DNA from 2 places in the Pararhizobium sp. DWP3-4 genome. Region 1 is predicted to be linked to the other one. Evidence: predicted binding sites of a transcription regulator. Region 1 holds the regulator's gene; the other holds the start of a gene.

Region 1 (4,195 bases):
GCCCTGAAGGCGGTTCCGCCATCGATCCGCTCGGCAGCTTTGGGTCTTGGCGCTTCCAAGATGCAGACGATCTTCCACCACGTCCTGCCGCTCGCCATGCCGGGCGTCCTGACAGGCACCATCATCGGTCTGGCGCATGCGCTCGGCGAAACCGCGCCGCTGCTCCTGATCGGCATGGTGGCCTTCGTCGTCGATTATCCGGGCTCGCCGATGGACCCGTCCACTGCTCTGCCGGTCCAGATCTACATGTGGGCCAACGAAGCCGAACGTGCATTTGTCGAACGGACTTCGGGTGCGATCATGATCCTCTTGATCTTCCTCGTCGTCATGAACCTTGGCGCAATCCTGTTGCGGCGTCGCTTTGAGCGGCGCTGGTAGTGAGGTAGAAACATGAACATGATGTCAGAAGCAGCAGTTGAAAAGGCGCTGGACCAGAAAATGAACACTGTTCCCTTCAAGATGATCGGAAAGGACGTTTCGGTTTATTACGGCGAGAAGCGTGCGCTTTTCGATGTGAACCTCAATGTTCGCGAAAACACCGTCACCGCGCTGATCGGCCCGTCGGGCTGCGGCAAGTCGACATTCCTGCGGACGCTCAACCGCATGAACGACACCATCGACAGCTGCCGCGTTACCGGCAAGATCACCCTCGATGACGGCGACATCTACGACCCGAGCATCGACGTGGTGGAACTTCGTGCCCGCGTCGGCATGGTCTTCCAGAAGCCCAACCCGTTCCCGAAGTCGATCTATGAAAACGTCACCTACGGTCCGAAGATCCACGGTCTCGCCCGCACCAAGGCCGAACTCGATCAGATCGTCGAGTCAAGCCTGCAGAAGGCCGGCCTCTGGAACGAGGTGAAGGATCGCCTGCATGAATCCGGCACCGGCCTTTCCGGTGGTCAGCAGCAGCGTCTGTGCATTGCCCGCGCCGTTGCCGTCAGCCCGGAAGTCATCCTGATGGACGAGCCGTGCTCGGCGCTGGATCCGATCGCGACCGCCAAGGTCGAGGAACTGATCCATGAACTGCGCACGAACTACACGATTGTCATCGTCACGCACTCGATGCAGCAGGCCGCCCGCGTTTCGCAGCGCACCGCCATGTTCCACCTCGGCAATCTCGTCGAGGAAAACGACACCGACAAGATGTTCACCAATCCGGACGACCAGCGGACCCAGGACTACATCATGGGCCGCTTCGGCTGAGGACTTAGCTTGCCACCCTGTCATGAGGGCAGGGTGGTGGCCTTCCAACCCGGATTGTGATCGCAAGGAAAAACAATCATGTCTACGCACATTGCTTCCGTCTACGACGAAGATCTGAAGTACCTGACCCGGCGTATCTCCGAGATGGGCGGCCTGGCCGAACAGATGGTGGCCGAATCCGTGCGCGCGCTGGTCAATTCCGACTTGGCGCTTGCCCAGAAGGTCATTTCCGACGACGCCATTCTCGATGAGGCCGAGCGCCAGATCGGCGAAAAAGCAATCGTCACCATCGCCAAGCGCCAGCCGATGGCTGCCGACCTGCGCGAAATCATGGGATCGATCCGCATTGCCGCCGATCTCGAGCGGGTCGGCGATCTCGGCAAGAACAACGCCAAGCGGGTCATCGCCGTATCGACCGCCAGCCTGCCGCGTCAGCTGGCCCGCGGCCTCGAGCATCTGGCCGAGCTTGCGCTCGTTCAGCTCAAGGAAGTGCTCGACGTCTATGCGTCGCGTTCGCCGGAAAAGGCCAACAGCATCCGCGAACGCGACAACGAGATCGATGCGATCTACACGTCGCTTTTCCGTGAACTGTTGACCTACATGATGGAAGATCCGCGCAACATCACGCCTTGCACGCATCTCTTGTTCTGCGCCAAGAACATCGAGCGCATCGGCGACCACGCCACCAACATCGCCGAAACCATCTATTATATGGCGACCGGCGCGCAGCCTGTCGGCGAGCGACCGAAGGACGATACGGCCAACACGGTCGGCGCGATCGGTAACTGATCACGCGATAAAGTAAGTAAATTCTTACGCACTGATTGCGCGAGCGACCGCTGGAGCCGCTCGGCAAGCCTTCGGCCATCCGGCCGGGCGCCAAGGAGCTGAACTGAATGTTGCCAAGAATTGCCGTCGTTGAAGATGAAGAGGCGCTCAGCGTCCTCCTCCGATACAATCTTGAGGCCGAAGGGTTTGAAGTCGATACGATCAATCGTGGCGACGAGGCGGAAATGCGCCTGCAGGAACGCCTTCCCGATCTCCTGATCCTCGATTGGATGCTGCCGGGGGTTTCCGGCATCGAACTGTGCCGCCGGCTGCGCCAGCGCTCCGAGACAGAGCGCCTGCCGATCATTATGCTGACGGCACGCGGCGAGGAAAGCGAACGTGTTCGCGGGCTCGCCACCGGCGCCGACGACTATGTGGTCAAGCCGTTCTCGACGCCCGAACTGATGGCGCGGGTCAAAGCGATGCTGCGCCGGGCCAAGCCCGAAGTGCTGTCAACGCTGCTGAAATGCGGCGATATCGAACTCGACCGCGAAACCCATCGCGTCCATCGCAAGACCCGCGAAGTTCGTCTCGGACCGACCGAGTTCCGCCTGCTGGAATTCTTCATGGCCTCGCCCGGCCGTGTCTTTTCGCGCTCGCAGCTTCTGGACGGCGTCTGGGGCCACGACATCTATGTCGATGAGCGCACCGTGGACGTCCATGTCGGACGCCTGCGCAAGGCGCTGAACTTTTCCAACATGCAGGACGTGATCCGCACCGTGCGCGGCGCCGGCTATTCGCTCGAAAGCTGAGCGCCGTACAGGGAAGAACCGTCAGACACTGCCGAGCGGTTCGCCAATCTCTATGGCGTGACCATCCGGATCATAAAGGCGGAAGACCCTCTGCCCCCAGGCTTGCGTCTCGATGGGGTGGATGAGGTTTACATCGCCGGCAATGCGCTCGAAAAGCGCATCCAATTTATCGTGTTCGAAATAGAGCAGGATATTTTGGCGGCCATAGGGCTCGGGAATGACTGACGAATGTCCCCAGATCGTCGTTTCCAGGGATTTGCCGTCATGGATGGCAAATCCCGTTTCAAACATGATGAAATTGCCGAAGTCTCGGCTGATCACCAATCCCAGTATCTCGCAATAGAAAGTCTTCGAGATGCCAATATCCCGCACGAACGGGATGGGATTGACGAAACGCACGGCCGATCCGGCCTCAGCGGGCCCGGCGACGCTCGCCGGACGGCTGGTAGGCAAGCTTGGCGTGGAATGTGCAGTAGGGCGATGTGTCCGGGGAATCGTTGCCGCAGAAGTGGAACTCGTCCTTCATCGGATCGCCGATCGGCCACTTGCAGGTGCGGTCGGTAAGCTCGGTCAGGACCAGGCGGCGCGACATTGGAACGACAACGTTATTGCCGGCCGGTGCTGCTTCCTGATCCTCGCTCGCGCCGATTTCCACTTCTTCCTTCATGACGGTTGCACCGGCGGTGCGGGTCACTGTGCGGGTGGCGGTCATGCGCGACGCTGTGTAAGTCGGTGCACGCGGCGCAGCGGACGGTGCTGGACGTTTTGCACGTGCCGTTGCAGTGCTGCCGCCGGCCTTGGCGCGGCCCGGCAGGCAGAGACGGTGGACCTTGCCGATGACGGCGTTACGGCTGACGCCGCCGAGCTGTGCAGCGATCTGGCTCGCGCTCAAGCCTTCGGCCCACAATTTCTTGAGTTTTTCGACCCGCTCGTCAGTCCAATTCATGGTCTTGTCTCCATTCCCAGCGTTGGTGATGGTCGAATCCTCCACCGAGCCCTGGATGTGATCCGAGGCTGAAACGCGATAACACTTTTGGTGACTAGGTCCGCCGCATGCGTTCTAGTAATTGTTTCTTAACGTAGAGCCCGGGGGACTCTCTGACAAGAGTCCGGGGAATCTCACCGAATCGATTTCTGAGTTTTCCCCAACTTGCTTGCGATGCGTGGCATTTTTGCAAGGGTATCCGGCTAAAAAAATTGCGTCCGTTGTATAGCCGTGAATTGCCGGAAATCATGGGCTTTTGTTGACATCGCAGTGCGAAGTGAAGATAGTGCCCCTGCCGCCGAAAGGCGGCATTTTGATTTTTTGCGGGTTGGTCACAGCCCTGTCGACGACGCCGATTGTACAATTGCCGTGATGGTTTGAGGAGACATGCGCCATGGCCGATGCCACGCCGCTTTATGACACA
Region 2 (4,195 bases), on a different contig from region 1:
CGTCGCATAGCCGACCGACATTTCCGACTTGTTGCCGGTGGTCACCACCATCGAGCCGAACTTGTTGGACAGCGCCATCAGGATCGTGCCGCGCGTGCGGCTCTGCAGATTTTCCTCGGTGATGCCCGATTCGGTTCCCTCGAACATCTCGGACAGCGCGCCCAAAAAGCCTTGTACCGGCTCCTCGATCGGCACGATATCGTAGCGGCAGCCGAGCGCCTTGGCGCAATCCTCGGCATCCTTCAACGAGTCCGACGACGTGTAGCGATAGGGCAGCATCACCGTGCGGACGCGTTCTTCGCCCAGCGCATCGACGGCAAGCGCCGCACAGATCGCCGAATCGATACCGCCGGACAGGCCAAGCACGACATTCTTGAAGCCGTTCTTGTTGACGTAGTCGCGGAAGCCCAGCATGCAGGCCCGGTAGTCGGCCTCCTCCTGCTGTGGCAGGCGCGACATCATCCCCGGCTGACAAACCCAGCCTTCGCCATTCTTGCGCCATTCGGAGACGGAAATGCTCTCTTCGAACTGGCTCATCTGGAAGGCAAGCTGTTTGTCGGCATTGAAGGCAAAGCTTGCGCCGTCGAAAACCAGTTCGTCCTGGCCGCCGAGCTGATTGGCAAAGACCATCGGCAGGCCGGTCTCGATCACCTGGCGAAGCACCACCTGGTGGCGCACATCGATCTTGCCGCGATAATAGGGCGAACCGTTGGGCACGAGCAGGATCTCGGCGCCGCTTTCGGCCAGCGTCTCGCAAACGCCAAGGTCGTTCCAGATTTCCTCGCAGATCGGGATGCCGAGCCGAACCCCGCGGAAATTGACCGGACCCGGCATCGCGCCTTCGGTAAACACACGTTTCTCGTCGAACTCACCGTAATTCGGCAGATCGACCTTGTCGCGAACGACCAGAATCTGGCCACCATCCAGAACGGCAACGGAATTATGGCGTCCTGCTTCGCCCTGCCGCGGATAGCCGACCACGACACCCGGACCGCCATCGGCGGTATCGGCGGCAAGCGCATCGACAGCCTTCTGGCAGGCTTTGAGAAATGCCGGCTTCAGGACCAGGTCCTCCGGCGGATAGCCGGAAATGAACAATTCAGTCAGCAGAAGCAGATCGGCGCCACTGCGTGCGGCATCGGCGCGGGCTTCGCGCGCTTTGGCGAGATTGCCGGCGATATCGCCGACCGTCGGATTGAGCTGGGCAACAGCGATGCGAAACGTCGTGGAAATGGTCTTTTGCGCGGTCATGAACAGGCCTGTGCTTGATCTTGCTATCGCGGATGCCGGGACATCCGAGGAGCTGTTTATCGCATTCCGCACCAAAATACCCCGTGCTTGCGACCAAGTCAGAAAAAAATCCGTTTCACCCGAGAGATGGCGTTTTTCCTACGGCTCGCAACCCCGCCGTTCAAGCCATGTCGGATCGGCAACAGCTGCCGAAAAAGTCAGTGGAGAACTCCCCTTGAATTATTCATCCTCCGTTCAAGATGACGTCTGTATGACATTTACACGACAGTTCTATGAAAATCGGAGACGGCCTTGGCCATTTTTGAATCGGCAGCAATCGCTGCCACCGCTTCTAGGGCCTATGGCCCGCAAATCGGTTTCGGCGCTCGCCATGCCAAGGCACTTTCGCTTGCAGGACGGCTTTCTCTCTCGCTGCTTCTGTCGATCGTCCTGATTTTTTGCGTCGAATGGATTGCCCGCAACTCCGCAACGGAGGCGGCGTTGTTCTTCCTCGACCCGGCCCGGCCCGCCTGGACCACGACCGGCGTATTCTTCCTGATGTTTCTGGCGCTTGATGCCGCCTTGGCGCGCGAAAATTTCGGCGTCATCCTGCTCGCGCCGCTGGCGCTCATCCCGGCACTCGTCAGCCGGCAGAAGCAGATTTTCCTGTCCGACCCGCTCTACCCGACTGATTTCCTGTTCGGCCGCCAGATCATGGAGCTGATGCCGGTACTGGTCCGCGACCGCCCATGGACGGCCGTCGGCATCGTCATCGGCATCGTCCTGGCCGTGGCCGCGCTGATCTGGCTGGTCCGTGTCGCCTGGCGCCGGTTTCGCGCGCTTACCCGCCGCCAGCGTCTTGCACGGTTTGCTGTCGCCCTGCCCTTGCTCGGCGCTTTCTACCACATGATGGACTACAACAATTTCTCCTGGGTGCGCGACCGCCTGCAGGTCATCCCGATCATGTGGGACCAGACCGAGAACTACCGTCACAACGGCTTCACCATGGCGTTTGCGCTCAATCTGCCGATGGCCAACGTCACGGCGCCGGCGGGCTACATGTCCGATGCGATCGATAAGATTGCGACCCAGCCGGTGCCGGCCGGCACGTCCCATCGCGGCAAGCCGGACGTTATCGTGCTGATGAGCGAATCCTTCTGGGATCCGACCCGTCTGCCCAACGTCAAGCTGTCGCCTGATCCGATGCCGACGATCCGCGCGATGCAGTCCGGCAACGTCTTCTCGCCGGAATTCGGCGGCATGACCGCCAATGTCGAATTCGAGGCGCTCACCGGTTTCTCGAATGCCTTCCTGCCCTATGGCAGCATTCCGTATCAGCAGTATATCCGCAACCCGATCCCGTCGCTCGCCACCTTTTTCCGTGGCGAGGGCTATGTGTCGCGCGCCGTGCACCCGTTCCAGAAATGGTTCTGGAACCGCAGCGCGGTCTACAAGGCCTTCGGCTTCGAGCAGTTCAGGTCGGAGGAGAACCTGCCGGTGATGGAGAAGCGCGGCATCTTCGCCTCGGACGAATCGCTGACCAAGGAAATCATCCGCCAGGCCGACCAGCTGCGCGACCCGTTCTTCTTCTTCACGGTCACCTTGCAAGGGCATGGCCCCTATGAGGCCAATCGCTATGCCAAGAACACCATCAAGGTCGAAGGCAATCTTCCTGCCGCCGACAAGCAGGTGCTTGAAACCTATGCTCAGGGTATCAAGGAAGCCGACGACAGCCTGAAAATGCTTATGGACTGGGCCAAGGAGCGCGATCGCGAAACCATCATCGTGCTGTTCGGCGATCACTTGCCGCCGCTCAACACGGTCTATCCAAACACCGGTTTCATGAACGACGTCACCGCCTCGCGCAAAGGCTCGCTCGAGCAGATGAAGGCACAACACGAAACCCCACTGGTGGTCTGGTCGAACAAGACCGGTCCGGTCAAGGATATCGGCACGATCAGCCCGGCTTTCCTGTCCTACCAGATCCTCAAGCAGGGTGGTTTCGAGCATCCCTATTACACCGAGTTTCTAGGCAATATCTTCGACAAGTACCGCATCATCGACCGTTACATGCTCGTCGATAAGGCGGGCAAGGAAACAGCTTCCTGGGCACGCCAGAAGACCATCCCGCCCCTCATCCGCGACTACCGTTTCCTGCAGCACGACATGATGTTCGGCCAGCGCTACGGCACCGACCGGTTCTTCCAGTCGCATGCCGATCTGTTTGCGAACGCAATGTGAAAAGAAGCGGGGATGCCGAAGCTTCGGCGTTTCCGCAAATCACCAGCATGGGCTAGAACAGGGCAACGTTTTCTGACGGAGCCAACCCATGTCGCACCTGGACGAAATCTCCCACATCCTTTTCGGCAAACCGAGCAGCGAACTTGGCGCCGTCGAGCGCCATGTTCTTCATCGCGCCAAAGAGCGCAAGATTGTTTCTCAGGATACCAACGCCGCCTTTGTAGCCGGACAGGGATTCGGCGACAGGATGGCCGACAGCATTGCCCGTATCGGCGGCTCCTGGGGTTTCATCATCGCTTTCCTGATCTTCCTTGTCGTCTGGGCAATTGCCAACACCGTGCTGTTGACGCGCGACGCCTTCGATCCCTACCCCTTCATCTTCCTCAATCTTCTTCTGTCGATGATCGCCGCGATCCAGGCGCCGATCATCATGATGTCGCAGAACCGGCAGGCGACGAAGGACCGCTTCGACGCCTCGAAAGACTACGAGGTCAACCTGAAGTCTGAAGTGGAACTGATCTCGCTGCACAACAAGATCGACACGGTGCTGCTGCGCGAGATCGCCGAACTTCGCGCCGATGTCGGCCGTTTGCACGCACAACTCGCGCTCTACAAGGATGGAGGGAATTCGCCAACTTGAATTTGCCTGTATCATTCCGGTTCGACGCATGCCGATAAAACACAACCGAACGGAAATGACACAACTTAAAATGCGCGAAATACA

What was found. The regulator PhoB, encoded in region 1, activates phosphate uptake and scavenging genes when phosphate is short. The targets are predictions, from matches to a motif close to TGTCATNNANCTGTCAT.
Region 2: the regulator PhoB is predicted to act here: its motif matches at 1,491-1,507, upstream of ACP7E6_RS04130 (LTA synthase family protein).

What each region holds. Positions count from the first base shown of each region.
Region 1 is NZ_JAFCXF010000002.1:745,516-749,710, reverse strand. Features, by position in the region: gene pstA (phosphate ABC transporter permease PstA) at 1-378, shown strand, start outside; gene pstB (phosphate ABC transporter ATP-binding protein PstB) at 391-1,206, shown strand; gene phoU (phosphate signaling complex protein PhoU) at 1,285-1,995, shown strand; gene phoB (phosphate regulon transcriptional regulator PhoB) at 2,103-2,786, shown strand; gene ACP7E6_RS08885 (VOC family protein) at 2,808-3,185, opposite strand; gene ACP7E6_RS08880 (GcrA family cell cycle regulator) at 3,199-3,732, opposite strand; gene ACP7E6_RS08875 (aspartate aminotransferase family protein) at 4,166-4,195, shown strand, end outside.
Region 2 is NZ_JAFCXF010000001.1:871,731-875,925, reverse strand. Features, by position in the region: gene ACP7E6_RS04135 (NAD+ synthase) at 1-1,251, opposite strand, end outside; gene ACP7E6_RS04130 (LTA synthase family protein) at 1,543-3,471, shown strand; gene ACP7E6_RS04125 (DUF1003 domain-containing protein) at 3,560-4,111, shown strand.